DNA from 2 places in the Mesorhizobium sp. BR1-1-2 genome. Region 2 is predicted to be linked to the other one. Evidence: predicted binding sites of a transcription regulator. Region 2 holds the regulator's gene; the other holds the start of a gene.
The links. The regulator LexA, encoded in region 2, represses DNA repair genes until DNA is damaged. The targets are predictions, from matches to a motif close to TGTTCNNNNTGTGTTCNG.
Positions count from the first base shown of each region.

Region 1: LB551_RS13865 (PA0069 family radical SAM protein) is a predicted target of LexA. The motif match lies at 8,187-8,204, and genes of this name have one in related genera.

Region 1 is NZ_JAIUID010000005.1:272,495-288,133, forward strand. It holds gene LB551_RS13820 (LysR substrate-binding domain-containing protein) at 1-259, opposite strand, end outside; gene LB551_RS13825 (MFS transporter) at 377-1,732, shown strand; gene LB551_RS13830 (cell wall hydrolase) at 1,801-2,982, shown strand; gene LB551_RS13835 (AtpZ/AtpI family protein) at 3,239-3,637, shown strand; gene LB551_RS13840 (F0F1 ATP synthase subunit A) at 3,725-4,483, shown strand; gene LB551_RS13845 (F0F1 ATP synthase subunit C) at 4,568-4,792, shown strand; gene LB551_RS13850 (F0F1 ATP synthase subunit B) at 4,887-5,486, shown strand; gene LB551_RS13855 (F0F1 ATP synthase subunit B) at 5,497-5,988, shown strand; gene LB551_RS13860 (ribonuclease HII) at 6,120-6,815, opposite strand; gene LB551_RS13865 (PA0069 family radical SAM protein) at 6,958-8,112, opposite strand; gene LB551_RS13870 (glycosyltransferase) at 8,263-8,787, shown strand; gene LB551_RS13875 (hypothetical protein) at 8,936-9,181, opposite strand; gene moaB (molybdenum cofactor biosynthesis protein B) at 9,505-10,059, opposite strand; gene LB551_RS13885 (4-(cytidine 5'-diphospho)-2-C-methyl-D-erythritol kinase) at 10,046-10,924, opposite strand; gene LB551_RS13890 (hypothetical protein) at 10,975-11,160, opposite strand; gene LB551_RS13895 (S49 family peptidase) at 11,298-12,161, opposite strand; gene LB551_RS13900 (methyltransferase) at 12,248-13,048, opposite strand; gene LB551_RS13905 (DUF2007 domain-containing protein) at 13,048-13,272, opposite strand; gene LB551_RS13910 (polyprenyl synthetase family protein) at 13,438-14,454, shown strand; gene LB551_RS13915 (GntR family transcriptional regulator) at 14,561-15,229, shown strand; gene LB551_RS13920 (biotin transporter BioY) at 15,336-15,639, shown strand, end outside.
Region 2 is NZ_JAIUID010000014.1:86,628-102,266, reverse strand. It holds gene lpxA (acyl-ACP--UDP-N-acetylglucosamine O-acyltransferase) at 1-398, shown strand, start outside; gene LB551_RS24500 (LpxI family protein) at 385-1,284, shown strand; gene lpxB (lipid-A-disaccharide synthase) at 1,277-2,455, shown strand; gene gltA (citrate synthase) at 2,515-3,843, opposite strand; gene gltX (glutamate--tRNA ligase) at 4,026-5,450, opposite strand; gene LB551_RS24480 (ComEC/Rec2 family competence protein) at 5,554-8,001, shown strand; gene lexA (transcriptional repressor LexA) at 7,995-8,735, opposite strand; gene LB551_RS24470 (TetR/AcrR family transcriptional regulator) at 9,201-9,872, shown strand; gene kynU (kynureninase) at 9,875-11,122, shown strand; gene kynA (tryptophan 2,3-dioxygenase) at 11,186-12,022, opposite strand; gene LB551_RS24455 (AMP-binding protein) at 12,019-13,644, opposite strand; gene LB551_RS24450 (alpha/beta hydrolase) at 13,812-14,651, shown strand; gene glp (gephyrin-like molybdotransferase Glp) at 14,688-15,639, opposite strand, start outside.

The DNA of each region.
Region 1 (15,639 bases), on a different contig from region 2:
TGGCGGAAGCCGCCTCGTCATTGAGCTCGACCAGCCGCCGCGCATAGGCGAGCATGGTCTCGCCGGCTTCCGTCAGCGCCAGGCCGCGTCCCGACTTGCGGAAGATCGGCGTCGCCGCCTGCTCCTCCAGTTTCTTCAACTGCGCGCTGACCGCCGAGGTCGAGCGGCCAAGCCGGTCGGCCGCCTTGGCGAAGCTGCCAAGCTCCATTCCGGTGACGAAGCTCCTGAGGACGTCGAGGTCGAATGTCACGCGTCGCATGATAATCCCGTTTTTTAGGACTTTGTGTTAAAAACTTCCTGATTTTATGGATAAAGCTATGGCGATAGACATGCGCCGTCAAGGCCGGGTCACCGGGCTGCAAACGAGAATGAAACCATGTCCGCCATCGTCACCCGCAGCGATTGTCAGTCGGCGCCACGAGCCGAAGGCTCCGGCTCCAGGACCTTCACGCCCAACCACCGCTGGAAGGTGCTGGGTATCGGCGTCGCCGCCAATGCCGGTTTTTCCGCTACTTTCTCCGGCATACCGGCAACCGCGGTGCTGATGCGCCAGGGCTACCATCTCGGCAATGCTCAGCTCGGCCTGGCGCTTGGCCTTCTCGGTCTGGGCGTTGCGCTCAGCGAACTGCCCTGGGGCCTGCTCACCGATCGCTGGGGCGACCGCCGTGTGCTTTTGACCGGGCTTGGCGCCACGGCGGCGTGGCTGTTCCTGATGGCGTTGCTCATCGTTCCATCCCCGTCCGGCGTGCCCGGCGTGCATGTCCTGGCGGCCGCCTTGCTCGTCACCGGCCTGCTCGGCGGCAGCGTCAACGGTTCGAGTGGCCGCGCCATCATGGGCTGGTTTCGCGAAGGCGAGCGCGGCTTCGCCATGAGCATCCGGCAGACGGCGGTGCCGCTTGGCGGCGGGCTTGGCGCCCTTGTCCTGCCCTCGCTCGCCGCCACGAATGGCTTCGCGGCGGTCTATGGCCTGCTCGCCGTCTTCTCCGTGATCTCCGCCTTCTTCGCCTGGCGCTGGCTCCATGAACCGCCGACGCAGGATTCGGCCGCGCCGACCGTTCTGGCCGGGCCGCCGCCGCTGCGCAATGGCGAGGTCTGGCGCATCGCGACAGCCATCGGCCTGCTGTGCTTTCCGCAAGTGGCCGTACTCACCTTCGCATCGGTCTTCCTGCACGACTTCGCAGGCATGGGAACCCTGGCCACCAGCGCAAGCCTCGCCGCCGTGCAGGCCGGCGCCATGGCGATGCGCGTCTGGAGCGGCCGCTTCACCGACCGCCACGGCAACCGCCGGCCGTTCCTGCGCCTGTGCAGTGCGCTCAGCGCGCTTGCCTTCACGCTGCTTTGGCTGCTGGTCCTGCCCGGCCCGACCCTATCAGGCGGCCAGCCCGTCGTGATGGTTCCCGTGATGCTGATTGTCGCAGGCATCCTGGTCTCCGCCTGGCATGGCGTCGCCTACACCGAGCTTGCCACGCTTGCCGGCGCCGGCCATGTCGGCACCGCGCTCAGCCTCGCCAACAGTTTCGTTTTCATAGGCTTCTTCCTGGTGCCGGTGGCCATTCCGGGGCTTTTGCATCTCTGGTCCTGGCCCGGCGTCTGGTTGTCGGCCGCGGCGTGCGCGTTGATCGCGTGGCCCATCTTCCTGCGGCCGGCCTGCGTGTCCGTCCCGCCGCAAAACCGCCCCACTTCGCAACCACGAGCCCTGAGCCGATCGGGAAAACCCGATCGAAGCTGTTAACGTCCCATCAAGGTTAATGCATCATTTTGCTCTCCAGTGGGGTCAGTAGCGTTCCTGGAGAGAGTTCCGTGCATCGACGTGTCTTGACGCGCCTTGTTGCCGTCGCCGGTGAGAAGAAACGCAGCCTTGTGGCGCCTTTCATCGTCGGCCTCGGCATCTGGATCGGATTTCCGACAGTTTCCGCCTACCAGGACATGACGAGCCTCGTTTCCGGCCTCGAGGCGCCGACCCGCTGGAATTCCTATGTCGAGAAATCCGTCGCCGGATCGGTCCATGCGGCCGAGATGCCGTTTGTCGACGACGCCGTGACGGGTTCGCTCTCCGGGTCGGGGGTGCGCCTGCCCGGGGTCGGCGCCGTCTCCTTTCGCGGCGAGGGTGGCAAGGTCAGCACCTCGCCGGACGAGGACCGCATCGTGCGCGCCGACAAGAAGGGGCGCATCGTCCAGATCTCTCCCGTCGCCCCGCCGAAGAACTTCAACGCCGGCTCGATCTTCGAGCGCACCTCGTCGCTGCTGCGCCCCAGCATGGACAGCGGGTTGAAGATGGCTTTCGCCAAACCCCGGATCAAAGGCAAGGAGATCCAGATCGCCGCGGCATTCCATGCGCGTGAGGACAAGAAGCCGGATCCCGGCGTGTCGCCCATGCTCGCCGCCCTGGTCAATAATGACCACCCGGATGTGCTGGCGACGGCCTATGCGCAGGCCGCACCCGATTATGCCAAGGCGTCGCCCTTCGAGGCCCTGCTCCAGGACGAGGAGCCCAATAACGGCCGTTTCATCCCGCCGATGGCCAAGGGCGACCATTCGTGGATCCAGAATCCGCTTCCGGCAAGCGTCTTCTCCAAGCCCGAGCAGAAATGCCTCGCCAACGGCATCTATTTCGAGGCGCGGGGCGAATCCGTGCGCGGCCAGGCCGCCGTAGCCCAGGTCATCCTCAACCGCGTCCGCAATCCGGCCTATCCCAATTCGATCTGCGGCGTCGTCTACCAGAACGATAGCTGGTTCAACCGTTGCCAGTTCTCCTTCGCCTGCGACGGCAGGAAGAAGCGCATCGACAACCCGGTCGCCTACAAGACCGCGCAGGATGTCGGCATGGCGGTGACCGCCGGCAAGGTCTTCATTCCCGAAGTCGGTTCGTCGACCCACTATTATGCCAATTATGTCCATCCGGGCTGGGCGCGCACGATGCAGAAGATGACCAAGATCGGCCTGCATATCTTCTACCGCACCTATGGCGGCGGCTGGAGCTGAACGCCCGATAGCCGCCGATATTTTCGCACGGCTGCGCGGCCTGGCGAAGAGCCGTCGCGCGGGGGATTCGCGCAAGGCGTCCGCGCCGCCATGGCGGGCACGATGTCGCACCTCGCTACTACTTTGATTTCATTATATAAAATACATGGTAAGGAACTTCCGCCCGTGGCTTGACGGGCGCAAACCCTCTAACTATGTTGCCGGCGACTTTAGAAGCGGACGGACGGTGACGGTCTGCCCGGGCAGGGGGGTTGCGATGGCCGATGAAACTGGGCCAGGCGGAACCGGAGAAACCGGCCGCGGCAAGCAGCACGAAGCCGCCATCCGCGACGACGAACTTGAGCGCCGCCGGCGTGAACTTGAAGCATCGCTTGCGACAAGACGGCCGGACCGGCTCGAGGGGAAAGACGCGAAACCAGTGACCGGGTACGGTCAGGCACTCAAGCTGTCCAGCGAGTTCATCGCCGGGGTGGTGGTCGGTGCCGCCATCGGCTGGATCATCGACCGTCTGGCGGGGACATCGCCATGGGGTCTGATCGTGTTTCTGCTGCTTGGTTTTGGCGCGGGCGTGCTCAATGTCATGCGTTCGGCAGGCGTTGTGGCGGAATTCGGACAGGGCGACAAATCGCGCTCTGGCCGCGACGACAGCAAGTGACCGCCGTTCAGGCGGCACTTGGAAATAGCCGCCTTTCGACGGGCGGCATGGTAACAAGGCCGCATGCGGCACTGACGGGGTTTGAACGTGGCAGCTGACAAGGTCGATCCGATCCACCAGTTCCATATCAACAAGCTGATACCGATCGATATCGGCGGCTACGACTTGTCCTTTACCAATTCGGCGCTGTTCATGGTCGCGACCGTGGTCGTGGCCGCGGCATTCCTGTTTCTGACAACGTCGAGCCGCAGCCTCGTTCCCGGCCGGCTGCAATCGATCTCCGAAATGGCCTATGAATTCGTCGGCAACATGTTGCGCGACGCTGCCGGCACGCAGGGCATGAAGTTCTTTCCCTTCGTCTTTTCCCTGTTCATGTTCGTGCTGGTCGCCAACCTGCTTGGCCTGTTCCCTTATTTCTTCACCGTCACCAGCCACATCATCGTCACCTTCGGCCTCGCCGTCTTGGTTATCGGCACCGTGATCGTCTACGGTTTCGGCAAGCACGGCCTTGGTTTCCTCAAGCTGTTCGTGCCGCAAGGCGTGCCGGTGTTCCTGCTGCCGCTGGTGGTGCTGATCGAAGTGATCTCCTTCGTGTCGCGCCCCGTCAGCCTCTCGGTTCGTCTGTTCGCCAACATGCTCGCCGGGCACATCACGCTGAAGGTCTTCTCCGGCTTCGTCGTCAGCCTCTCGGCGCTGGGCGCGGTCGGCGTCGCTGGCTCGGTTCTGCCGCTGGCGATGGCCGTGGCGTTGACGGCGCTCGAACTGCTGGTCGCCTTCCTTCAGGCCTACGTCTTCGCGGTGCTGACCTGCATGTACCTCAACGACGCCCTGCACCCGGGGCACTAATCAAAAGTTTCCGGCGCAAGAGTTTCCAACATTGCCGCCGGAATGGAATCGCAACGGAATTTCAGATCCAAAGGAGTTGAACAAATGGACGTAGAAGCAGCAAAGTACATCGGCGCCGGCATCGCTTGCCTCGGCATGGGCGGCGCGGGCATTGGCCTCGGCAACATCTTCGGCAGCTACCTCTCGGGCGCGCTGCGCAACCCGTCGGCCGCCGATGGCCAGTTCGGCCGTCTGATCTTCGGCTTCGCCGTGACCGAAGCTCTGGGCATCTTCTCGCTTCTCATCGCGCTGCTGGCCCTGTTCGGCTGAGCCCCTGTTTGGCTGAGCCGTTATTTGGCGAAGCTATGGGAAGATTGGACAGGCCGGCCGCGAGAGCGGCGGGTCTGATATCAGGGGATAGTCCATGTTCGTGACATCTGCCTTTGCGCAAGAGTCCGCGCCTGCCACCGAGGTGGGCCACGCTGCGACGGAAGGCGACACGCATTCCGGCACAAGCGTGCCTGCCGAAGCGCATGGCATGTTTCCGCCATTCGATCCGGCGACGTTTCCGTCGCAGCTTCTTTGGCTGGCGATCACGTTCGGGCTCTTCTACCTCTTCCTGAAGAGGGTGGTGGTGCCGCGCGTCGGCGGCATCATCGATGTCCGCAACGATCGCATCAGCCAGGATCTCGATCAGGCCGCGAAGTTGAAGGGCGAGGCCGACGCCGCCGTTGCTGCCTACGAGCAGGAATTGGCGGAAGCCAAGAAGAACGCCAACGCCATCGGCCAGCAGGCCAATGATGCAGCCAAGGCGGAAGCCGAGACCGCGCGCAAGAAGATCGAGGCCGCGCTCGACGAGAAGCTCGGCGAGGCCGAGGCGCGCATTTCTTCCATCAAGGCCAACGCCATGAAGGAAGTCGGCAGCATCGCCGAGGACACTGCCTCGGCGATCGTCGAGGCGTTGGTCGGCGGCAAGGCCAGCAAGACCGAGATCGCGGCCGCGGTCAAATCCGTGGCCGGGTGAGGAGCGCATCATGGACGCCACATCTCTTGCAACGCTCTGGGCCACGATCGCCTTGGTCATCTTTTTGGCCATCGCGATCTACATCAAGGTGCCCCGCCTGATCGCCAAGGCGCTCGATGCCCGCGCCGCCAGGATCAGTAGCGAGCTCGACGAAGCGCGCAGGCTGCGCGAGGAGGCCCAGCAACTGCTTGGCCAATACCAGCGCAAGCGCAAGGAAGCCGAGCAGGAGGCCGCAGACATCGTCGCCGCGGCCAAGCGCGAAGCCGAACTGCTTGCCGCCGAGGCGCATAAGAAGACCGAGGACTACGTCGCGCGGCGCACCGCTCTCGCCGAACAGAAGATCGGCCAGGCCGAGCGTGAGGCGATCGGCGAAGTGCGCGCCAGCGCCGTCGACATCGCCGTCGAAGCCGCTCGCACGCTGCTCGCCGGCAAGATCGACGCCAAGGCGGGAGCCGATTTGTTCAAGGCCTCGCTGCAGGATGTTAAGGCGAAGCTGAACTGAGCCTTGACCGACGCAGAACAATCAAAGCCGCCTGGGCAACCTGGCGGCTTTTTTGTTGCAGAACGGGGCGAAGCGCTGAAGCAGCCAATCTCCCCCCACGAGGGGGGAGATTGGCTGTTATCGCTGCCGGCTCACTCCAGCCCCGCGAAGCTTTCTTCTTCCACCACCTCGGCACCCCCGAGCCTGAACGGCGCGAAGGACACGCGGTGCAGCCGCGCCACCGGCCCGTGCGTCTCGATCGCGGTGCGATGGCGGACCGTGGCGTAGCCCATATGCACTTCGAAGCCGTAGTGCTGGTGATGGCTGCCGCAGCCGCACATCATGCGGTCGCGCATCACCTTGGCGACGATCGAGGCGGCGGCGATGGATTGCGAGCGCTGGTCGCCCTTGATCAGCGCGCGCCCCGCGCAAGGCAGGCCCGGCGGCACGTCGCGCCCATCGGCAAGCGCGAGCTTCGGCCGCACCGGCAGGCCGGCGACCGCACGGCGCATCGCCTCCAGGCTCGCCTTGAGGATGTTGCTGCCGTCAATGCCCTCGGCGCTGACCGAAGCCATCGACACGCCAAGCGCGGAGCCGATGATGCGCACGAACAGCGCCTCGCGCTGCAAGTGGCTGAGCCGTTTGGAATCGTCGAGGCCGTCGGGGATGTTGGCAGGGTCGAGCACAACCGCAGCCGCCACCACCGGTCCGGCCAGCGGGCCGCGTCCGGCCTCGTCCATCCCCGCCACCGGCCACAGGCCTTCGGCCATCGCCTTCGTCTCGAAGGAGAAATCGGGTTTCTCGACGATTTCGAAGAGAGGCGGAGAATCAGAACGCGCGCGAGCCATGTTGCGGCGAGGTTCGCATCGGCTCTGATTCTCCGCAAGTCCCTCCGGGTCGGGTGGGGCGCCGGACCGGGAGGGCACCGTCTGCAGGCCGGGGCAGGCCGGACGGGATTTTTTCGCCAAGGCGGCAAACAGCCGTGGTCGTTCAAAGCAGCATCAACTGCTCCTGGTCCTTGCCGGCGGCGACGAACTGGTCGGTCCGCAGCGTGCGCCGCTCGGCATTGAGACCGAGCCGCTTGGCGGTGATCTCGAAGCGCCGGCCGATCTGCCAGGCGTAAGGACCCGCGCCCTTCATGCGCTTGCCCCATTCCGAATCGTAATCCTTGCCCTCGCGCATCGAGCGGATCAGCGACATCACATGGCGATAGCGGTCGGGATAGTGGCGCAACAGCCAGTCCTTGAAGATCGGGCTGACCTCGAGCGGCAGGCGCAGCACGACATAGCCCGCCTCGCGTGCGCCGGCATGGTGCGCCGAATCGAGGATGCGTTCCATCTCCTGGTCGGTCAGCCCGGGGATGATCGGTGCCACCATGACCGAAGCGGGGATGCCGGCATCCGCAAGCTGCCTGATCGCCTCCAGCCGCTTGCTCGGCGTCGAGGCGCGTGGCTCCATGGTGCGCGCCAGCATGCGGTCGAGCGTCGTCACCGACAACGCCACCTTGGCGAGGCCCCGTTCGGCCATGCGTGACAAGATGTCGATATCGCGCGTCACCAGAGCGGATTTGGTGACGATGCCGACCGGGTGCCCGCGCGCCTCCAGCACTTCGAGGATCTCGCGCATGATCCGGTACTGCTTCTCGATCGGCTGGTAGGGATCTGTGTTGGTGCCGATGGCGATGGTCCGCGGCTGGTAACCGTCCTTTGACAGTTCCTTGTCAAGCAGGCGCGCCGCGTCCGGCTTGGCGAACAGCTTGGATTCGAAATCCAGCCCCGGCGACAGGCCCATGAAACTATGCGTAGGCCGCGCAAAGCAGTAGACGCAGCCATGCTCGCAGCCGCGATAGGGATTGATCGAACGGTCGAAGGAGATGTCGGGCGATTCATTGCGGGTGATGATGGTGCGCGGCTTCTCGACCTGTACCTCGGTCTTGAAGGGAGGCAGTTCCTCCAGCGAGTTCCAGCCATCGTCGAAGACATGCCGGCTGACGGGCTCGAACCGACCGGACGGGTTGATGCCTGCCGACCGGCCGCGGTTGCGGTCCGGACGCACGCGCATGCCGCTCTGCTCGATCATCGCGTTGGCCATCTCGGCTCGTCCTGCTCCGAAGGCGGCAATGTCGGCGCGCATGATCGGTTCCATCTTCGCCCGCTCCCAGGGACTGTCCATGTTGCTTCGAATCGCTCTGCTCATGAATTTAATCCTATTTGCCGAAAGAGAACAAAGCAAGAACTTTCTATGGTGCACCGCAAAAACTGGCGCTGCGTTCCGCTTTCCGCTATTCGGCAAACGATGCTCACCGTTCTCATCGAGACCCACAATGACGAGGAGGGCCTCGCCCGCACGCTGGCGACGCTGATCGGCGGCGCGGTCGAGGGCGTGGTGCGCGAAGTCATCGTCTGCGACACCGGTTCCACCGACCAGACCCATCGCGTCGCCGAGCATGCCGGTTGCCAGTATGTGACCGACGGGGTCGCGGCGGCCATTCGGCATGCGAAGGGCGATTGGCTGTTGCTGCTGGAACCGGGCGCGCGACTGGTCGACGGATGGATCGACGAGGTCGTTGCGCATACCGCGAAGCAAACCATGGCGGCGCGGTTTTCACGCACACGCGCCGGCCGCGCGCCATTCCTGGCCCGGATCTTCTCGGGAAATCGGGCCTTGGCCGCCGGGCTGCTGATCAGCAAGCGCCAGGCCGCGTCCTTGTCGAAAGATGCCGGCAGCGCCGAGGCCCTCGCTCGCGGCCTGGCGACCAAGCGGCTGGATGCCGAAATCTGGGCCGCTCCGGCAAAACAAGAGCACCGCCCGTCCAAATGATTTTGCAGCTGCTCTGTCTACGTGCGTTGCACATGTGACGCGCAGCTAGCTTCCGATCACGCGGGTGCCGGCGCGCAGGCCGCGGCTGATGATGGAAGTGGTTTGGGCGTCTCGCGGCCCTGGCGCCGACGTTTCCACGGCGAGCCGGTCATTCGCCAAAACGCATCTCCACAGGCATCCAGCGAAGGCGACGTCTGGCTTGACGCTGTGCCTTGCTTTCCGCGTCGTAGTCGACAGGGATCGGTTCCTGACTGAACGACCGTTGATCGTCCAGGGCGTTGATGATGACGATTGCCCTGGCATCGTCCTCTCCGGCGATTGCGGCGGTATAGACGCCGCATTCGCCGCAGATCAGGTAGTCGGCCGTCCCCAATCCAAAACGGTATTTCTTCAATCGCCGGACGTCCTTGACTGAGATGACCAGCCTGCCGTCCGGATCGGCGACGGCGCGCGAACCATGCCTGGTACAGAACGAGCACTGGCAGGCGCGGACCTCGATTTTCGATGGATCGAGCTCGGTTGAAAATCGAAGGCGTATGTTGCCGCAATGGCACCCGCCACCATGCACAGTCATCGCATCCATCCCGTCGTCAACGGCGATGGCCGCCGCCGCGAGACGATACGTCCTCCCGCATCCGGTTTGGAATGGCCTTTAGAAGGCGAAGGTGGCGTTCTGCCTGGCAAACGTGGCGTGAAACCCGCGCTTTGCCTCGGCCTTCACGGAGCCGACATGCCGCGCCGCAGGTGCTCGTCCAGGCGCGGCATGATCTCGACGAAGTTGCAGGGCATGTGCCGGTAATCGAGCTGCGCCTTCAAGATGCCGTCCCAGGCATCCTTGCAGGCGCCGGGCGAGCCCGGCAGCACGAAGACGAAGGTGGCGTTGACGACGCCGCCGGTCGCCCGGCTCTGGATCGTGGAGGTGCCGATCTTGTCGTAGGAAATGCGGTGGAACACCTCGGAAAAGCCGTCCATGCGCTTTTCGAAGATCGGCTCCAGCGCGTCCGGCGTCACGTCGCGCCCGGTGAAGCCGGTGCCGCCGGTGGTGATGACGACGTCGATGTCCTTGTCACGCGACCACGCCAGAACCTTGTCCTGGATCTTGTCGCGGTCGTCGGTGACGATGTCGCGGGCGGCGAGGATGTGGCCGGCTTCCGCGATGCGGTCGGCCAGCGTCTGGCCGGACCTGTCGTCGGCAAGGCCGCGCGTGTCGGAAACGGTCAGCACCGCGATGCGCACGGGGATGAAGGAGCGGCTTTCGTCAATCCTGGCCATGGGCATCTGCTTCCGCTGTCATGCTGCGCGTCGCGGCGACGAACCAGTCGGGTTGCCGGGCGCGGATGTCGGCTGCCGCGCGCTTGGCGACGTTGCCGGTCTCGAACAGGCCGAAGCAGGTGGCGCCCGAACCCGACATGCGGGCAAAGCCAGCTCCGGCCTTGTTCAGCACCGAAAGCGCCTTGCCGATCGCGGGCTCTATGGCGCGGGCCGCCGGCTCGAGGTCGTTGCGGGTGATCTCCAGCCAGTTGCGCAGGCCGTGGAAGTCGACCACGCGCGGCAGCGGCGGCAGCGCTTCATTGTCGCGGCGGGACAGCGCGTTGAACACGTCGGCCGTCGAGACCGCCTTGCCGGGATTGACCAGGACCAGTCCGAGCGCCGAGAAATCGGGTACGAGCGACAGCACCTCGCCGATGCCGCGTGCAATCAGCGGCCTGGCCGCCAGGCACATGGGAATGTCGGCGCCGAGCGAAAGCCCGATCCGCGCCAGCGCGGCATCGTCGATGTCGAGTTGCCAACTCGCCGCAAGCCCGCGCAGAACCGCTGCCGCATCGCTCGATCCGCCGCCGACGCCGGAAGCGACCGGCAGGTTCTTTTCAAGCTTGATCGAGACCGGCGGCGTGCCGCGAGGACCGGCCGCCTGCCGCAGCGCGTCACGCGCCCTGAGCACCAGATTGCTGCCGTCGAGGGGAACATCCGGAGCGTAGCGGCCGGACACGCTGAAATCGTCGTGCTCGGCAAGGGCGATCTCGATCCTGTCGCCAAAGCGCGTGAACACCGCCAGGCTTTCGATCAGATGGTAGCCGTCATCGCGCCTGCCGGTGATGTGCAGGGCGAGGTTTATCTTGGCGGGCGCCGGCCACATCCGGACGCGCTGGCCGGATTCCAGGCTCTCGATTGCGAGTGAAATGAGGATCAGTCCTTGGCCAGCCGGTACTCGCCGGTCTTCGGATCCTTCACCAGCGTCCCCATCGCGCCGTTTGCCGTCTGCTTTTCGGTGCGCCGCACCTTGGCGGTCACGCGCTCGGCCTCGCGGATAAAGGTGCGATAGCCAAAATAGGCGGCGATCCCGACGACGGCGAAGAAAATGATCTGCGGCATATCAAAACTCCTCCCACGCTGGGCCGGCGAAGGGCGGCCGGTCGGGTCGGTTGGCGCATGTCGTCCAAAGGCGGTTCCTGGAGAAAAACGACATGCATGGAACTTCGGGGTTCATGGTAGACGGTTTTACCGGGTTTTCAAAGCCCGAAGCGCGCCCACAAGGCGCGCTCTTGCGCCGCATCGATCACGCCGCCGGTGGCAGCGGCGGCAATGTCGGGCGCCGAAAAGCCCTTGCTCGAGCCGAACAGCCCGAAGCGGCCGAACAAACCGCGCGGCGCCGAGATCAGCTTGAGTTGGGTTTTCGCCCCGAACCGCGTCTTGAGCACGGACCGCATGTCGCCGAGCGCATCGACAAGCCCAAGCTCCAGGCCCCGCTTGCCGGTCCAGAACAGGCCCGTGAACAGGTCGGGATCGTCCTTGAGCTTGGTGCCGCGCCGCTCCTTGACCAGATCGATGAAGGTTTCGTGCACTTCGAGCTGCAGCGCCTTCAGCCGTTCGATGTCTTCCTTCTTCTCCGGCTTGAATGGATCGAGCACCGACTTGTTCTGCCCCGCCGTGTGGACGCGGCGCTCGACGCCGATCTTCTTCATCAGCTCCGGGAAGCCGAACGAGGCCGACACCACGCCGATCGAGCCGACGATGGACGACGGATCGGCGAAGATTTCGTCGCCGGCAACCGCGATCATGTAGCCGCCCGAGGCAGCGACGTCCTCGACGAAGACCAGCACCTTTCTGTTCTTCTCGATCGCCAGGTCGCGGATACGCTTGAAGATCAGCCGCGACTGCACCGGCGAGCCGCCGGGCGAATTGATGGAGATGGCGATCGCAGGCGCGTCGAAGGAAAACGCCTTTTCGATCAGCCCGGCGGTGGAGGCAAGCGACAGGCTCGGACGGAACGGGCCGCCGCCCGCCAGGATGGTGCCGTGCAACCGGATAACCGGAATGGTGACGACCGTGGAACGCCAGGATTTCGGCAGCAGGCGGTTGAAAAGGCGTTTCACTGAGGTCGATCTCCGCTCGATGGGTTGCCAGCATGTAGGAATTTCAAGGCCAACGGCAATGCCGCGGCCATCGCGGCCAGGTTGTGTCAATCTCCGAACAAGGAGGCGAGGCCGTTGTTGATCATCTCCGTCCGTTCCGACGGGCCGTCGCCCGTCTGCGCGTGAAGCATCAAAGGCGGCCGAATGGCGAGTTTGCCGCGCGCTCCGAGCGTTGCCCTGACGATGATGCGGATCGCCGCGGCATCGGGGCGGGGATGCACGGCCAGCATCTCGGCGTCGCCGAAGCGGCCCGCGATCGCATCGAGAAGCGAACCGAGTTGCTCGGGCCGCGCGATGACGGCAAGCCCGCCACGCGGCCTGACCACCGCTGCGGCACTGCGGATCCAGCCCTCTAACAGCCCGTCCTCCATGACATGCGCTTCCTTTCTCAAGCGCTCGGGCGTGGCGCGGTCCTGCGCGGCGTTGAAGGGCGGATTCATGATGACGAAATCGAAATCATTGTCGCCGAGGCCGGCCGCCGTCCTGGCGCGGCCCGAAAGCGCGACATTGGCGACGAGCACGCAAGCGCGGTCGGCGAGATGCGCGTTGCCGGGATGCGCGAGCGTGGCCGCGGCGAAAGCCGCCATTTCCGGCGCGCGTTCGACCAGCACGGCCCGGGCCGTCGGGCAGCGCGCCAGAACGGCAAGTGCCGCGGCGCCGGCGCCGGCGCCGAAATCGGCGAGACGCCCGCCGAACGAGGATGGCACGGCAGCCGCCAGCATCATGGCGTCCATGCCGGCGCGATGGCCGCCATGCTTGGGCTGCACCAGCCAGAACCGGCCGCGATGGAAGGCATCGACCGTGTGGGCCGGCGTGTCCGGGGCGAGGGCGGCTGGCGCGGCGGACATTATTTTTGGCGGATCTCGTTGGCGATGCCGGCATCCGTCAGGATGCGCCGCGCGGCATCGGCCTTGTCGGCGTCGACCATGACGCGCCGCGGCAGGATGCCGAGGGAGCCGTCGAGCACGCTCATATTCTGGTCGGCCACGAAGCAGCCGATGCCGGCATCGCGCATCAGCGATTCGACGAAGGAGATGATGACGGCGTCGTTGGTGCGAATGAGCTCTATCATCGGACGAAACTCTCAGTTTGCCGCGTTCATGTAAACGCATGCGGGGCCCGAAACCAGAGTAGCCGCGCCAATTCGCCACTTGCCGTGGCCGCGTTCGCCGCCCTAGAGTCCGTAACGGAACCAAGGGTGCCGTCGCACGCGTTACATCAGACGGGAGAGTTTGTCGTGGGTGTCGTTCTCAACATCGAAAATGGAAAGCGGGAACCCGCCTCCATCAAGGATCTGATCGACCTGACGGCGGCCGACATGGGGCGCGTCAACGAATTGATCCTGTCGAAGGCCGGATCCGATGTCGAGATGATCCCGGAGGTCGCCAACCACCTGATCTCGTCGGGCGGCAAGCGGCTCAGGCCAATGCTGACGCTCGCCGCCGCACAGATGTTCGGCTATGCCGGCGAGGGTCACGTCAAGCTCGCCACATCGGTCGAGTTCATGCACACGGCGACGCTGCTCCACGACGACGTCGTCGACGAGAGCGGCATGCGACGCGGCAAGAAGACGGCCCGCATGATCTGGGGCAACCAGGCGAGCGTGCTGGTCGGCGACTTCCTGCTCGGCCAGGCATTCCGCATGATGGTCGATGTCGGTTCGCTGGAGGCGCTCGACATCCTGTCGAGCGCGGCCTCGATCATCGCCGAGGGCGAGGTCATGCAGCTTGCCGCCGCCAAGAACCTGGAGACCACCGAGGACGAGCATTTCGCCGTTATCAAGGCCAAGACCGCTGCCTTGTTCTCGGCTGCCGCCGAGGTCGGCCCCGTCATCGCCCAGGCGACGCGCAACGACCGCGCCGCCTTGCGCTCCTACGGCATGAATCTCGGGCTCGCCTTCCAGCTGATCGACGATGCGCTGGACTATGGCGGCACCAGCAAGGATCTGGGCAAGAATGTCGGCGACGATTTTCGCGAGGGCAAGGTGACGCTGCCGGTCATTCTCGCCTACCGGCGCGGCAGCAAGGCCGAGCGCACCTTCTGGAAGCGGGCCATCGAGGACAATGTCACCGATGACGCCGGCCTCGAAAAGGCGATCGGGCTGATGACCCACCACGGCGCGATCGCCGACACGATCGGGCGTGCCCGTCATTTCGGCGAGATCGCCCGCGACGCGCTGGCGCCGCTGGAGGCGACGCCGCAGAAATCGGCGCTGATCGACGTCATCGATTTCTGCATCAGCCGGGTGAACTGAGCCGCTGCCCTTCACGCAGGCCTCCTTTGGCTCGTGCTGGGGAGAAATCCGTGAATCCGTCTCCGCCGCCTCGACAAGCCGCCTCGCTGCAAATTATCTATAAAACATGGCAAAGGGCACGGACGAAACCATCGCGCTGCGCATCGGCAAGGTTCTGGCGGATCGCATCATCTCGGGCGCGATCGAACCCGGCGCGCGGCTGCGGCAGGATCACGTGGCCGAGGAATTCCACACCAGCCATGTTCCCGTGCGCGAGGCCTTTCGCCGCCTCGAGGCGCAAGGCCTCGCCGTCAGCGAACCGCGCCGCGGCGTGCGCGTGGCGGCTTTCGACCTCGGCGAGGTCAAGGAGGTCGCCGAAATGCGGGCGGCGCTCGAAGTTCTGGCGCTGCGCCACGCGGCGCCGCATCTGACCTCGGCTATTCTCGATCGGGCCGAGGAGGCCACCAAGGCCGGCGACAAATCCCGGGACGTCAGGTCGTGGGAAGAAGCCAACCGCGCCTTTCACCGGCTGATCCTGGCGCCATGCGGCATGTCGCGTCTTCTCGCCACCATCGATGACCTGCACGCCGCAAGCGCCCGTTTCCTGTTCGCCGCATGGCGCTCGGAATGGGAGACCCCCACCGATCAGGACCACCGGGCGATATTGGCCGCCTTGCGGCAGGGCAACACCGAATCGGCCGCGGCGACATTGGGGCGGCACGTGCAATGGATTGGCCGCAAGCCGGTCAGGACCGCCTCCGGCACCACGCGAGAGGCCTTCGCGATCGTGGGCTAACCGCCCATGCGCAAGGCATGCCTTGCCATCGTCCGAAAATTGTGGCTTCGATAATAGATCGAAGGCAGAAATTATCTATAATTTTGAATCGACCAAGGGAGTCCCTATGACCGACATCGCGTTCTCGTCCGCAAAACCGTCCTTCAGCCCGCTCCGGCTTCAGGAGCGATCGCTCGGCTGGCAGGCGGGCGCCGTCGTGCTCGGCACCCTGTTCCTGGCGCTGTCCTCCTATATCGAGGTGCCGATGGTGCCGGTTCCTGTGACGATGCAGACCTTCGCCGTGACGCTGGTCGGCGCGCTCTATGGCTGGCGGCTGGGCGCGATCACCATCGCCGCCTGGCTGGTCGAGGGTGCGGTCGGCTTCCCGGTTCTGGCCGGCGGGGCTGCCGGCGTACAGCATTTCGTCGGAC
Region 2 (15,639 bases):
TCGGCGACAACGTCTATATCGGCGGTCTCAGCGCCGTTCATCAATTCGTGCGGGTAGGCGACAACGCTTTTCTTGGCGGGTGCTCGGCTTTTGTTGGTGATGTCATTCCCTATGCCATGGCGGCGGGAAATCGGGCCAGTCTGCGCGGCCTCAACATCATCGGGCTGAAGCGCTCCGGCCTGCCAAGATCCGAGATCTATCTGCTGCGCAGGGTCTATAAGACAATATTCGACAGCTCGCGCACCGTTGGCGAGAACATCGAATTCGCCAAGGCGGAATTCGCCACGTCACCGACCGCCATGAAGATCATCGATTTCATCTCCAGTCGCGGCAAGCGGCACTATGCTGTGCCATCGCTCAAGGGGAGCGATGGCGATGACGGCGATGACGAAGACTGAGGCGGCTGCAGCGGATTTCGTTCTCTTGCCGGGGGGCAGGGTCGGCATCGTCGCCGGCGGCGGCAGCCTGCCAGTGGAAGTCGCGCAAGGCCTGGCCGAGCACGGCTACCCGCCCTTCATCCTCTTGATGGAAGGTGAGGCCGACCGCCAGCAGGAGTTGCTCCGATACGAACACGACAGCCTCGCCCTCGAGCAGATCGGTTCACTGGTGGCGACGCTGAAGCGCCACGGCATCACTCATGTGGTCCTTGCCGGCGAAATCAAACGCAGGCCCCGGCTGACCGACATCCGTCCTAGCCTCGGCTTGCTGGCGATCGTGCCGTCGGTGATCATGGCGCTGGCGCGCGGCGACGACGGACTTTTGAAGGTGGTGACACGCGGCCTGGAGAAGCGGGGCATCAAAGTTGTCGGCGCGCATGAGGTCGTTCCCGAACTGGCGGCCGGCGAAGGCACGTTGACCGCGGCGAAACCAAAGCAATCCGACTGGCGTGACATCGAGGCCGCCAGGCTGGCCGCCAAGGCCATCGGCGCGCTCGATATCGGGCAGGCGGCGATTGCGATCGGAGGCCGGGCGATCGCGCTGGAAGGCATTGAGGGCACGAGCGGCCTGCTCGAAAGAGCGCGCGCGCTGCGTGGCCATGGCAGGCTTGCCGGAAAGACCCGCGGGGTGCTGGTCAAATGCGCCAAACCCGGCCAGGAGCTGCGGGCCGACCTGCCGTCGATCGGACCGCAGACGGTGGAGGCAGCCCATGCGGCGGGGCTTGCCGGCATTGCCGTCGAAGCGGGGCGCTCGCTGATCCTGGAGGGACCCGCCACGCTGTCGCGGGCGAACGCGCTGGGCCTGTTCATCGTCGGGCTGCCAGCGGCGGAGCCGGCGCATGGCTGACAGGGCGCTGAAGATCGCAATCGTGGCCGGCGAGGAATCCGGCGACCTGCTTGGCGCCGACATCGTGCGCTCGATCAAGCAGTCGACGGGCCGCGAGGTGCAGATCGTCGGTCTCGGCGGCCGTCATCTGCAGGCGCTCGGGCTGGTCTCGCCGTTCGACGCCGGCGAGATCGCGCTCATGGGCTTCAGCGCCATCCTGCGCGACCTGCCAAGGCTGATGCGGCGGATCGGACAGCTGGCCAGGATGGTCGCGGATGAGAAACCCGACTGCCTCATCACCATCGATAGTCCCGACTTTTCGCTGCGCGTGGCCAGGAAAGTGCGCGCGGCCAACCCGTCCATCCCGATCATCCACTATGTCTGCCCCAGCGTCTGGGCATGGCGGCCGGGCAGGGCGGTGGCGATGAAGCCCTATGTCGACCACATCCTCTGCATCCTGCCGTTCGAGGTGAAGGAGCTAGGCAGGCTCGGCGGACCGCCAGGCACCTATGTCGGACATCGCCTCACCCATGACGCGGGCGTGCTGTCGGCGGCCAGGACGCAGGCCCAACCGCGGGACCTTTCGCCGGATCGCCTGAAGACGCTGCTCGTCCTGCCCGGCTCGCGACGCAGCGAAGTGCGGCGGCTGCTCGAGCCGTTTGGGGAGACCGTGTCGATGCTGCGGGCACGCGGGCATCGCCTGCGGCTGATGTTGCCGACCGTGCCGCATGTCGCCGATGTCGTGCGCTCGGCGGTCGCTCGCTGGGACGAGAAGCCCGAGATCATCCTCGACGCTGAGCGAAAGTGGCAGGCCTTCGGCAAGGCCGACGCGGCGCTGATCGCGTCCGGCACGGTTTCGCTTGAGCTGGCGCTGTCCGATGTGCCGATGATCTCCTGCTATAGGCTCGACCCTGTTGCGCGCATCGTGGCGCCATATCTCGTTTCGGTCTGGTCGGCGCTGCTGCCCAATCTGATATCGGACCGGGCGCTGATCCCGGAATTCTACAACGAATATGTCAAGCCGAACAATCTGGCCCGCCAGCTCGAAGCGCTGTTCGCCGACACAGGCATGCGCAGATGGCAGAAGGACGGGTTCGCCGAGATCGCGCGGCGCATGACGACCGACAAGCCGTCAGGCGACATCGCCGCGCAGGTGGTAATGAGGTATATCAAAGGAGTGAGTAGTGAGTAGGAAATGCCGCTCTTTTCCCTACTGACTACTGACTACTGACTACTCACTACTGCCTTATTTTACCGCTTCGCGATCGGCACATAATCCCGCTCGGGCGCGCCGGTATAGAGCTGGCGCGGGCGGCCGATCTTCTGGCGCGGATCCTCGATCATCTCCTTCCACTGCGCGATCCAGCCGACGGTGCGGGCAACCGCGAACAGCACGGTGAACATGGTGGTGGGGAAGCCCAGCGCCTTCAGCGTGATGCCGGAGTAGAAGTCGACATTGGGATAGAGCTTCTTCTCGATGAAGTAGGGATCGGTGAGCGCGATCTTCTCCAGTTCCATGGCGATGTCGAGCAGCGGATCGTCCTTGATGCCGAGCTCGCCCAGCACTTCGTGCGCGGTCTTCTGCATGATCTTGGCGCGCGGATCGTAGTTCTTGTAGACACGGTGGCCAAAACCCATCAGCCGGAACGGATCGTCCTTGTCCTTGGCGCGGGCGATGAATTCGGGAATGTGATCGACATGGCCGATCTCCCCCAGCATGTTCAGCGCCGCTTCGTTGGCGCCGCCATGCGCCGGCCCCCACAGGCAGGCGATGCCGGCGGCGATGCAGGCAAACGGATTGGCGCCCGACGAGCCGGCGAGCCGCACGGTCGAGGTCGAGGCGTTCTGCTCGTGGTCGGCGTGCAGGATGAAGATGCGTTCCATGGCGCGCGCCAGGACCGGGTTGATCTTGTATTCCTCGCACGGCACGGCAAAGCACATGTGCAGGAAGTTGGCGGCGAAATTCAGTTCGTTCTTCGGATAAATGAAGGGCTGGCCGATATGGTATTTGTAGGCCATGGCCGCGATCGTCGGCATCTTGGCGATCAGCCGCATCGACGCCACCATGCGCTGGTACGGGTCGGATATGTCGGTGGAGTCGTGATAGAAGGCCGACAGCGCGCCGACCACGCCGCACATCACCGCCATCGGATGCGCGTCGCGGCGGAAACCGGTGAAGAAGCGCGACATCTGCTCATGCACCATGGTATGGCGCGTCACGCGGTAGTCGAAATCGTCCTTCTGCGCCTTGGTCGGCAGTTCGCCGTAGAGCAGGAGATAACAGACTTCCAGGAAGTCGCCATGTTCGGCCAACTGGTCGATCGGATAGCCGCGATGCAGGAGAATGCCGGCGTCGCCATCGATGAACGTGATCTCGGACTCGCAGCTTGCCGTCGAAGTGAAGCCGGGATCGTAGGTGAAGGCACCGGTGGTGCTGTAGAGCGTGGCGATGTCGATGACGTCAGGCCCGACCGAACCACTTCGCACCTTGAATTCGTGCGTCTTGCCGGCGAATTCCAGCTTTGCGGTGGCTTCCTGGGTCTTGCCGCCCAGTTCCCGTCTTGTCGCAGCTTCGGTCATTGCAAACTCCTTCTTGTTTCCTCATGCCGGCAAAGGCAAATTCTGCAAAGCGACACGTCGAAGTCACCGAATGCGCGTATTCGCGACCGCATTTTAGGGGGTGCGTGCCAGATTGGGCCAAGGCCCAATGTTGCACTGCGAAACGCGCCTTTCAATGCCAATCTTCTTGGGCCAGATTGCTCCTAATCGATTTGATCCGCGATGCGCGCCAAGCTCTCCTCGCGACCAAGCACGGCGAGAACGTCGAACACGCCGGGTGAGGTGCTCTTGCCGGTCAGGGCGGCGCGCAAGGGCTGGGCGACGGCGCCGAGCTTGTGGCCGCCGGCCGTCGCATAGTCGCGGATCGCGGCTTCAGCCGAGGCCGCCGTCCAGTCGCCTGAAACCGCCTCGAGGGCGTCGTGAGCGCCACGCAGGACCTTGCGCGCATCGTCATTGAGCAGCAGGGCTGCCTTCTCGTCCATCGGCAACGGCCGCGCGGCGAACAGGAAGGCGGCGCCGTCGACGAGTTCGACCAGCGTCTTGGCGCGCTCCTTCAGCCCCGGCAACGCTGCCAGCAACTGCGCCCTGTTCCTGTCGTCGAGGCGTGCGGCCATCGCCGGACCGCCCTCGAGATAGGGCAGGGTGGCGATGAAGATGTCGAACAGCTCGGTATCGCCCATGCGGCGCATATGGACGCCGTTCAGCGCCTCGAGCTTGGCGAAATCGAAGCGGGCGGCGCCCTTGTTCACGTCGCCGATATCGAACCAGGCGATCATGTCCTGGATCGACATGATCTCGTCGTCGCCGTGGCTCCAGCCGAGCCGAGCCAGATAGTTCAGCAGCGCTTCGGGCAGGTAGCCCATGGCGCGGTAGGCCTCCACGCCCAGCGCGCCGTGCCGCTTCGACAGCTTGGCGCCGTCGGCGCCGTGGATCAGCGGTATGTGCGACATTGAAGGCACATCCCAGCCCATGGCGTTGTAGATCACGGTCTGGCGAGCGGCATTGGTGAGGTGGTCGTCGCCGCGGATGATGTGGGTGACGCCCATGTCGTGGTCGTCGACGACGACGGCATGCATGTAGGTCGGATTGCCGTCCGAGCGCAGGATGATGAAGTCGTCCAGATCCTTGTTGGGAAAGCGCACGTCGCCCTGGACACGGTCATGCACCACCGTCTCGCCCTTGGTCGGCGCCTTGATGCGGATCGCGCCCTTGACGCCGGGAGGCGCCTGCGAAGGGTCGCGGTCACGCCAGCTTCCGTCATAGCGCGGTGGCAGGCCCTTGGCCCGCGCCGCCTCGCGCATTGCCTCAAGCTCAGCGGGGGTCTCGTAGCTGTAGTAAGCCTTGCCCATGCGCACCAGCTCCTCGGCCACCTCGCGATGGCGCGGCGCGCGCTCGAACTGCGACACCGCCCCGCCATCCCAGGAGAGGCCGAGCCAGGTCAGCCCATCGAGAATGGCGGCCGTTGCCGCATCGGTGGAGCGCTCGCGGTCGGTGTCCTCGATGCGCAGCAGCATCGTACCGCCGGTGTGCCTGGCATAGAGCCAGTTGAACAGCGCCGTACGCGCGCCGCCAATGTGTAGGTAGCCGGTGGGCGAGGGGGCAAAACGGGTGACAACCTTGTCGGACATACAACTCTCGGGAAACGTCTGGAGCGGGGTGCGGATCACGCGCACTTTCGCGCGCCGCGCGTTCATGTAGCATAGGGTGTCGAGGGCGCAAGGGGCAGACCCGATGGCTGGAGCGGGCCGGGCCGCGGAGGAAGGCGACGACGTCGTTGCTGGCGTCAGCGAACGCTCGCTTTTTGCCATGCCCGCGCCGGTCTCATTGCCGCTGGCGCCGCCGCCCTTGCAGCAGCCGGGCAAGTCGCTGCCGCCGGATGTTTCCGCGCCGCCTGGCGTCCCTGCTGTCCGCGCGGCCTCGCGCCTGCGCCGGGAGTTCGGTCGTGCTTCATGGCCTCGCCTGCGCAACGGAGTGGCCAGAGCCGCCGAGCTCGAACTCGATCGGGGCGTAGCCTTCCTGCTGATACCGGTGTTCCTGGCATGCGGATCGGTGGCCTATTTTTCGCTGGCGGCGGAGCCGGGCTTTGCCAAGCCTCTCGCGATCGCGATCCTGATGGCGCTGTGCGCGCTCGTTTCGCGCTCATGGTCGAAAACCCATCTGTGCTTCATGGCGGCGCTGTTGTGCGCACTCGGCATGCTCGCCGGCAAAGTCGAGACCTGGCGGGCGGGAACGCGGATGCTGGGCTCGGAAATCTCCACGCAAATCACCGGCCGCGTCGTTTCAGTCGACCAGATGGAGACCGGTCGCATCCGGCTGACCATCGACGTGACATCGACCGCACGGCCGAAACTACGCTACGCGCCGGAGCGCGTCCGCCTTTCGGCGCGCAAGGTGCCGGCTGAGGTGACGGCCGGCTCGCTCGTGACCGGCTATGCCAAGCTGTTGCCGCCGACCGGGCCGGTGCGGCCGGACAGCTACGACTTTTCCTTCGACAGCTACTTCGCCGGCATCGGTGCCAGCGGGTTCTTTCTCGGCAATCCCAAGATCGTCTCGGCCGATGATAGGCCGCTGTGGGCCGCCCTTTCAGCCGCCATCGAGAGTGCTCGTGAAAGCATTGCCGACCATATCAGGGACAGCATCGGCGGCGCCGAGGGCGAGATCGCCGCGGCGCTGATCGTGGGCGTGCGCGCCGGGATTCCCGACGAAATCAACGAAGCGATGCGACGCACCGGCATCTACCACATCATCTCCATTTCCGGGCTGCACATGGCGCTGGTCGCCGGCACCGTCATGGGGCTGCTGCGTGGTGGCTTCGCGCTGTTCCCGAACTTTTCCTCCCGCCGGCCGGTCAAGAAATACGCGGCCGCGGCGGCACTTTTCTCGATCGCCGCCTATCTCGTCATTTCGGGCGTCGTCGTTGCCGCCGAACGCAGCTTCATCATGCTGGCGGTGATGCTGATCGCCGTCCTGTTCGATCGGGCGGCACTCACCATGCGCAATCTGGCTATTTCGGCGATCGCCGTCATCGTGGTGTCGCCGCACGAGGTGGTAGGGCCGAGCTTCCAAATGTCGTTCGCCGCCACCGCGGCCCTGGTCGGCGCCTATGCCGGCTGGTCGGATCGCAAAGCCGACAAAGCGCGGACCCCGCCGCAACGGACCTTGCCTGGCCTCCTGACGCGAAAATTGCTGCTGGCGACAGGTAGGCTGGCGATGACCTCGATCATCGCGGGAAGCGCCACGGCGCTTTTCGCCATCTGGCATTTCCAGCGCGTTTCACCACTCAGCCTGTTCGCCAATCTTGCAGTCATGCCGATCGTTTCCGTCGTGATGTTCCTTGCGGTTGCCAGCGCGCTGCTGATGCCGTTCGGGTTCGATGGACCATCGCTTTATCTGATGGGCAAGGGACTGACCGTGATGATCACCATATCGGGATGGATCTCGCAACGCTCGCCGGTCGACGCGGTCGGGTTGATTTCGCAGCAATCCGTCCTTCTGGTGGCGATCGCCCTGGTCATCGCGACGATGGCCACGACATGGCTGCGGCTGGCGGCACTTCCCTTCGCGCTCGCCGGCCTGTTGACCGTCTCGGACACGCGCACGCCGGACGTGCTGATTTCGGAGGATGCCCGCCTGGTGGCGCTGCCGATCGGCGGCGGCGAGCTCGCGATCAACCGGGCGCGTCCGAACGAATTCACCGTCGACAACTGGAAACGCGCGCTGAAATCCGAAACCATCGTCGCGCCGGAACTGTTCGACAGCGGAGACCGACAGTTCGACGTCTTCGATCCCGCGCAACTTCCGGCGGGAGCGCCTTTCTATTGCTTCACCGGCCTGTGCATGGCCCGGCATCCCTCCGGGGCGATCATCGCGCAGGTGGAGGATCGCAAGGATGCCTGGAGGGCCTGCGCCTATGCGGATCTGATCGTCATCGACGACCCGGGGGGCTACGACCCCTGCCACAATCCGCTGGTCCTCGTCATCACCAAGCGGCAGCTCGCTCGGAACGGAAGTGCCGCCGTCTTCTTCGACCAGCAATCGGCGACGGAACCGGCCCAGGTCAGCTTTGCCGTCGACAGGCCATATCGGCCCTGGCACGAACAGCGAAAATTCTCGCGCGAGGCACGGGGACTGCCGCCCTACCGCAAACCCGAAAAGCCCAACGCCGAACCCGCTCAGTAGCGCCTGATCAGTCCGACCAGCTTGCCTTGCACCTTGACCCTGTCCGGTCCGAAAATACGTGTTTCATAAGCCGGATTGGCGGCCTCGAGCGCAATCGAGGCGCCCTTGCGACGGAAGCGCTTCAGCGTCGCTTCCTCCTCGTCGACCAGGGCCACGACAATCTCGCCGGGACTTGCGGTGTCGGCGTTGCGAATGATGACCGTATCGCCGTCGAAGATGCCGGCCTCGATCATCGAATCGCCCTTGACCTCCAGCGCATAATGCTCGCCGCCCATGATCATGTCCGGCGGCACCGAGATGGAATGCGTCTGATGCTGGATAGCGTCGATCGGCACGCCGGCCGCGATACGGCCCATGACCGGGATCGAAACCGCTGAAACCGCGTCGTCGTCATTGCCGGCGGCGGGCAGGCGCGAGGGCGCCGCCGGCTTGATCTGCCTGTTAAGGCCGCCCTGTCCAAGGCTGCCCTGGATGACGCTCGGGGAGAACTTCTTTGCCGCGTTAAGACCCGGCGCGATCGAATCCGGCAGGCGCAGCACCTCCAGCGCGCGCGCCCGGTTCGGCAGGCGGCGAATGAAGCCGCGCTCCTCCAACGCCGTGATCAGCCGATGAATTCCCGACTTGGAGGCGAGGTCCAGCGCTTCCTTCATCTCGTCGAAGGACGGCGGAATGCCGCTTTCCTTCAGCCGTTCATGGATGAACATCAAGAGTTCATGTTGCTTGCGCGTGAGCATGGCGGCCCCCAAAGGCATTGCACGAAGGGTCTGGAATCAGAATCAGAAAACAAACCCAGAACAAACACTATCTGTTCCAGTTGTGTTCCGCAACCATTTAAAGTTTAATGAATTTGTTAAGGCGGCGGAAACGAAAGGCCCTCCTGCAGCCAGCATCCTGCCAGCGCCGTCCGTCGTCAATGCGCTCTCAGCCTCTTTGAAACTATTTTGGTTAATGGCCTGTGGCCCGGCCGATCTCCACTCTTGGTACAAGCCTGCAAACCGTGTGGCCGGCAGGTGCCGGCTGCCTTTTGGGGCGGATCAAAATCTCCGCAGCTCGTGAACGAAACGAAACCAAAATGCCAACTTCCTGCCGGAAAGCGGCCAGGCATCACCGAATGCGACGGGCTGCGTTCGTTCGCTCCTTGCTTCCGGTTCGCTTGACTAAACCGTATAACAATATACGGTTTTCGAAGAGGGACACCAATGACCACGCCGAAGCAGGCCGCGCGACGTGAACGGATAGAGGAGGCCGCCTATGCGGTGCTCCGGGAAACCGGCTACAGAAGCGCTTCCCTGCTTGCCATCGCCAAGCGGGCATCGGCCTCGAACGAAACCCTCTACAACTGGTACGGCAACAAGCAGGTCCTGTTTCGATCCTTGATCGAAGCGAATGCGGGAGAAGCAAGGAAGCTGCTGGAGGACGCCCTTCGCCAGGCGCGCGATCCGCTCGAAACCCTGAACTTGCTCGGGCCAGTCCTGCTGACCCTTGTGACGGGCGACAAGGCGGTGGCGCTCAATCGCGCCGCAGCCGGCGACGTCAACGATACAGGCACGCTTGGCCAGTCGATCGCGCAATTCGGCCGCAATACCATAATGCCGCTCGTTGGCGACCTGCTTCGAACCGCAAGTCGGGCCGGCCTGATCGCCTGTGACGATCCTGCCGAAGCCGCCGACATCTACGTCCGGCTTTTGATCGGCGATCTCCAGGTTCGCCGGATCGTCGGAGTGCTCGAGGAATTGCCTCGGCCGGAAATCGAGCAAAGATCGAACCGGGCGTTCACCCTGTTCTTGCGCCTCTATGCGGCCAGCCCTTGCCCCGGCGGCAAAACGGCCGGCCCCTTTCCGGGGCGCTCTTCTCACCGAGGAACATCGTGACCATGAGCAAAATTCCCGATCTCGCAGCGATCGAGGCAATGGACACCGCGGATCCGCTGCGTGCCATGCGTGACCGCTTCACCTTGCCTCAAGGGGTGATCTATCTCGACGGCAATTCGCTGGGCGCCGCTTCGCCCGCCGTGTTCGGGGAGCTGCAGCAGGCCGCCACGCAGGAGTGGGCGCAGGATCTGATCCGCGCCTGGAACACCGCCGGCTGGTTCGACATGCCGGTCGAACTCGGCGACCAGCTCGGGCGCCTGATCGGGGCCGCCGCCGGCCAGACGGTGGTCTGCGATACCACCTCGATCAACATCTACAAGGTGCTGCATGCGGCACTCGGGATGCGGCCGGACAGGTCGGTCATCGTCGCCGAGGGGGACAGCTTTCCGACCGATCTCTATATGGCCGAAGGCGTTGCCTCGACGCGGCCGGGCACGATGCTGCGGCTCGAGGGCGTCGATGCGCCGACCATAGAAGAACTGATCGACGAGCAGGTCGCGGTCATCCTGGTCAACCACGTCAACTACAAATCCGGGCAGCTGCGCGACATGGCCGCGCTTACGCGCAGGGCGCATGATGCCGGCGCGCTGATCGTCTGGGATCTCTGCCATACCGCCGGCGCCCTGCCGGTCGAGCTCGACCGTTCGAACGCAGATTTCGCCGTCGGCTGCACCTACAAATATCTCAATGGCGGCCCGGGTGCCCCGGCCTTCATCTACGCGGCCGAGCGCCACCATGGCGATGTCCGCCAGCCGCTCAGCGGCTGGTGGGGCCATGCGCGGCCTTTCGCCTTCGAACAGGGTTTTGCTGCCGGCACAGGCATCCGCCGGTTTCTCTGCGGCACGCAGCCTGTGCTGTCGATGCGCGCGCTCAAAGGGGCGCTCGATGTCTGGAACGACATCGACATGGCAGAGGTGCGCAGGAAGAGCATCGCCTTGACCGATCTGTTCATCCGGCTCGTCGAGGCAAAATGCGGCGTCTACGGCCTCGAACTCGAAAGCCCGCGCGACGGCAATGAGCGCGGCAGCCAGGTGTCGTTCCTCCACCCGCATGGCTATCAGGTGATGCGGGCCCTGATCGAGCGCGGCGTGATCGGCGATTTCCGCGCGCCATCCACGATTCGCTTCGGCTTCACGCCGCTTTATGTCGGCTATGTCGATGTCTGGCAGGCGGTCGAGGTGCTGGAAGACATTTTGCGCACGGACGCCTGGCAGGAGGCGCGTTTCGCCGTCAAGGCGGCGGTGACTTAAGAGCCTGTCGCTCAGAAAAGCGCAGCGGTTTCGAGATAACGACATGCACTCGGCAAAGCTACGTCAGAGCCGGGTGCGGACCTTCCACAGCTCCGGGAACAACTCGACCTCCAGCATCTTCTTCAGATAGGACGCGCCCGATGTGCCGCCGGTGCCGCGCTTCATGCCGATGATGCGCTCGACCGTGGTGACGTGGTTGAAGCGCCAGCGGCGGAAATAATCCTCGAAGTCGACCAGCTTCTCGGCGAGTTCGTAGAACATCCAGTAGCGCTGCGGGTCGCGGTAAATGGTCTGCCAGGCGACCAGGACCTCTTCGTTTTCGGTCCGCGTTTCGCGCCAGTCCGTGCGCCTTGCGTCGACGCCGATGTCGAAGCCGTTGCGGGCGAGCAGCAGCAGCGCCTCGTCGTAGAGCGACGGCTGCGCCAGGATCGCCTCCAGTTTCTCGCTGAGGTCCGGCCGATGCTTGTGCGGCCCGAGCATTGCGAGGTTGCGGTTGCCGGCCATGAATTCGATGGCGCGGTATTGCCAGGACTGGAAGCCCGAGGACTGGCCGAGCGCATCGCGGAATTCGGTGTATTCGCTGGGCGTCATCGTGCGCAGCACGTCCCAGGCATTGTTGAGCTGCTCGAAGATGCGCGCGACGCGCGAAAGCATCTTGAAGCTCGGTTCGAGACGGTCGGCGCGGATGGAGCGGATTGCGGCGCCGATTTCGTGCAGCGCGAGCTTCATCCAGAGTTCCGATGTCTGGTGCTGGATGATGAACAGCATCTCGTCATGGGCTGACGAAAGCGGCTGCTGCGCCTCGAGCACCTTTTCCAGATGCAGATAGTCGCCGTAGGACATGCGCTCCTTGAACGACATTTCCGCGCCCTCGGTGGAAGGGTCGTAGGGCTTGCTCAATTGATCTTCTCCGCGCGCAGCCGGAAGCGCTGGATCTTGCCGGTTTGCGTCTTGGGCAAAGCGGCGATGAATTTTACCGAGCGCGGGTATTTGTAGGGCGCGATCGTCGCCTTGACATGGTCCTGCAGGCGCTTCACGGTCATTGCGTCCGGCGCCACGCCTTGCACCAGCACCACATGCGCCTCGACGATCTGGCCGCGCTCTGCATCCTCGGCGCCGACCACCGCGCATTCGGCGACATCGGCATGCGCCAGCAGCGCCGCTTCGACCTCGGGGCCGGCGATGTTGTAGCCGGCACTGACGATCATGTCGTCGGAGCGCGCGGCGAAGTGGAAGAAACCGTCCTCGTCCTGCCAGAACGTGTCGCCGGTGAGGTTCCACCCGTCGCGGACATAGTCGCTCTGCCTGGCATCGGCCATGTAGCGGCAGCCGGTCGGTCCCCGCACCGCGAGCCTGCCCGCGGTGCCGCGCGGCACTTCACGCATTTCGTCGTCGACGATGCGCGCCTGATAGCCGCCAACGGCCTTGCCGGTGGAAGCGGGCTTCATGTCGTCGAAACGGTTGGAGATGAAAATATGGAGCATTTCCGTGGCGCCGATGCCGTCGAGGATCGGCTTGCCGGTCTTCTCAGTCCATTCCTCGAAGACCGGCGCGGGCAAGGTCTCGCCGGCTGAAACGGCGACCCGCAGCGACGATAAATCGGCCCCTTCGTCCATGGCCTTGAGCATTGCGCGATAGGCGGTGGGCGCGGTGAAGGAGATTGTCGCTTTGTAGCTTTCGATGATTTGGACCATGTTGGGCGGTGTGGCCTGTTCCAGCAGCGTCGCCGCGGCGCCGAAACGCAGCGGGAAGATGGCGAGCCCGCCAAGGCCGAAGGTGAAGGCCAGCGGCGGCGAGCCAACGAAGATGTCGTCCGGCGTCACCTGCAGGATCTCGCGGGCGTAGGCGTCGGCGATGATCAGGAGGTCGCGGTGAAAATGCATCGTCGCCTTCGGCACGCCCGTCGTGCCCGAGGTGAAGCCGAGCAGGGCGACGTCGTCGCGCCCGGTCTGCACCGCGGCAAATGTCACGGGTTTGTCGAGGGCTGCACGATCGAGTTCGGCATCGTGGTTGGCAGTACCGTCGAAACCGATGACCTGCTTGAGGAACGCGCTGTCCTTGGCGCAGGCGGTCATCTCGTCCATCAGCCTGGTGTCGCATAGCGCTGTCGAGATTTCGGCCTTGTCGACGATCTTGGCGAGTTCGCCGGCGCGCAGCATCGGCATGGTGTTGACCACGACGGCGCCGACCTTGGTGGCGGCCAGCCAGCAAGCCACCATTGCGGGGTTGTTGGCCGAGCGGATCAGCACCCGGTTGCCTGGCTTGACGCCGTAATTCTCGACCAGCGCATGCGCCAGCCTGTTCGTCCAGTCGGACAATTCCTTGTAGGTGCGGCGGCGGCCATTGCCGATCAGCGCGGTGTGGTCGCCGAGGCCTTTCTCGACCAACCTGTCGGTCAGTTCGACGCCGGCATTGAGCCGCTCGGGATAGTCGAAGCCGTCGAGCAGGAAGTCCGGCCACTGGTCGGGCGGCGGCAGGTTATCGCGCGTGAAGGTATCGATATGCGCTGATGGCCCAAGCATTTTCGGCTGCCCCTGTCTGCCTCACGCCCATCGCTGAACAGGGCACAGGATCGCACCAGTCGAAATTTGTTTCAAGCCTAAAATGTTTTGCTCCGGGAGCATTGACGTTGCCGCTGTCGATGGCCATTGCTAGCGGCTGAAACAATCCCGTCCGGGGGAGGGTGCCGATGCTCGAACATCGCATTGCCGATTGGGACAATGCCTACGCCAACGGCGCCAACATCGCTGGCAGCGATCGCTGGCCGGCTGCATGGGTCGAACCGGCGCAGGCATTTCGCGATGCGCTTGCGGCAAAGGGCAGGGCTCAGCTCGATAGCGCCTATGGCGACAGGCCGCGCAACCGGCTCGATCTCTTCCTTCCCGCCGCCACGCCCAAGGGGCTCGTCGTGTTTATCCATGGCGGCTACTGGCTGGAGTCCGACAAGGATAGCTGGTCGCATCTCGCCAAGGGCTCGGTTGACAGCGGCTTTGCCGTGGCGATGCCGTCCTATACGCTCTGCCCCGACATACGCATCGCCGGCATCTCCCACGAGATCGGCGCGGCGATCGGCAAGGCGGCGGCGATGGTCGGGGGACCGCTTATGCTGACCGGGCATTCGGCCGGCGGCCATCTCGCCAGCCGCATGGCGACGATGTCAACGCCCCTGGCAGCCGACGTGGCAAGGCGCGTACGCCACGTCGTTTCGATTTCAGGCCTGCACGACCTGCGTCCGCTCATGCGCACCGGCATGAACGCGGCGCTGAAAATCGATGAAGCCGAGGCGCTGACGGAAAGCCCGGCGCTGCTGCGGCCCATGGATGGCGCGCGCATCACGTGCTGGGCCGGAGGCGGCGAGCGGTCCGAGTTCTTGCGCCAGAGCGCCTTGCTGGCCAATATCTGGACAGGGCTTGGTGCCGTCACGAGCGCGGTGGTCGAGCCGGACCGACATCATTACGACATTGTCGAAGGCCTGGCCGATCCGGCGCATCCGCTGACACGAGTTTTGCTAGCGGAGTCAACGATCTGATTTGTCGCTAGAATCAGCGGGCTATACGGGGAATATTCACCTCAGCATGAGAACGCTGCAAGCGTCTCCTGCAGCCGCGGTGGATACAAATGGTTCGCGCACGATCAGTCCGTTGGCGTCGGCCAGCATCCTCAGCATCGAGGAATCCTGGATGCTGAAAGGGGTTGCCACCAGCATGCCGGCCTCTTGTCTGACCGCCGCCCGCACATAGTCCTGGCGCAGATCATTGGCCTGCATCGCGGCGCCCAGCCGTGCCTGACGGATATCTTGCCGGAAATTGCGGCCGCCGAGGCGTGCCAGAAGCGGTTTCAGGAACAGTTGCGAGCAGACGAGGCTCGCCACCGGATTGCCGGGCAGGCCGATGCACCTGATGTCGCCGAGGCGGCCGAACATCAGCGGCTTGCCGGGACGCATGGCGATCTTCCAGAAACCGAGCGTCATGCCTTCGCCGGTCAGCACGTCATGGATCAGATCGTGGTCGCCGACCGAGGCGCCGCCGAGCGTGACGATGACATCAGCGCCGGCCGTGACCGCTTTCCTGACCAGCGCCGCGATGGCTTCCTCGCGATCGGCAGCAATGCCGAGATCAAGCGCATGCGCACCGACCGATTGCGCGGCGGCGGCGACGCCATAAGCGTTTGACGAAATGATCTGGTCGGGGCCGAGTTCGCTGCCGGGCGGCAGCAACTCATCGCCGGTGGCGATGATGGCAACCAGCGGCCGCTTTACGACGCCCACCTGGGGATGATTGGCCGAGGCGACAAGCGACAGTGCTGCCGGATCGAGCACGCGGCCTTTTTCCAGCAGGATGTCGCCTTCGGAGAAATCGAGCCCGAAGCGGCGGATGTTGCGACCCTCGGCCGTCGGTTCGACCACCTCGATGCTGCCGCCGCCGAGGTCACGAACATTTTCCTGGATGACGATGGTGTCTGCGCCTTGCGGCAGCGGAGCACCGGTGAAGATGCGCACGGCCTGGGCCTTGCCGACG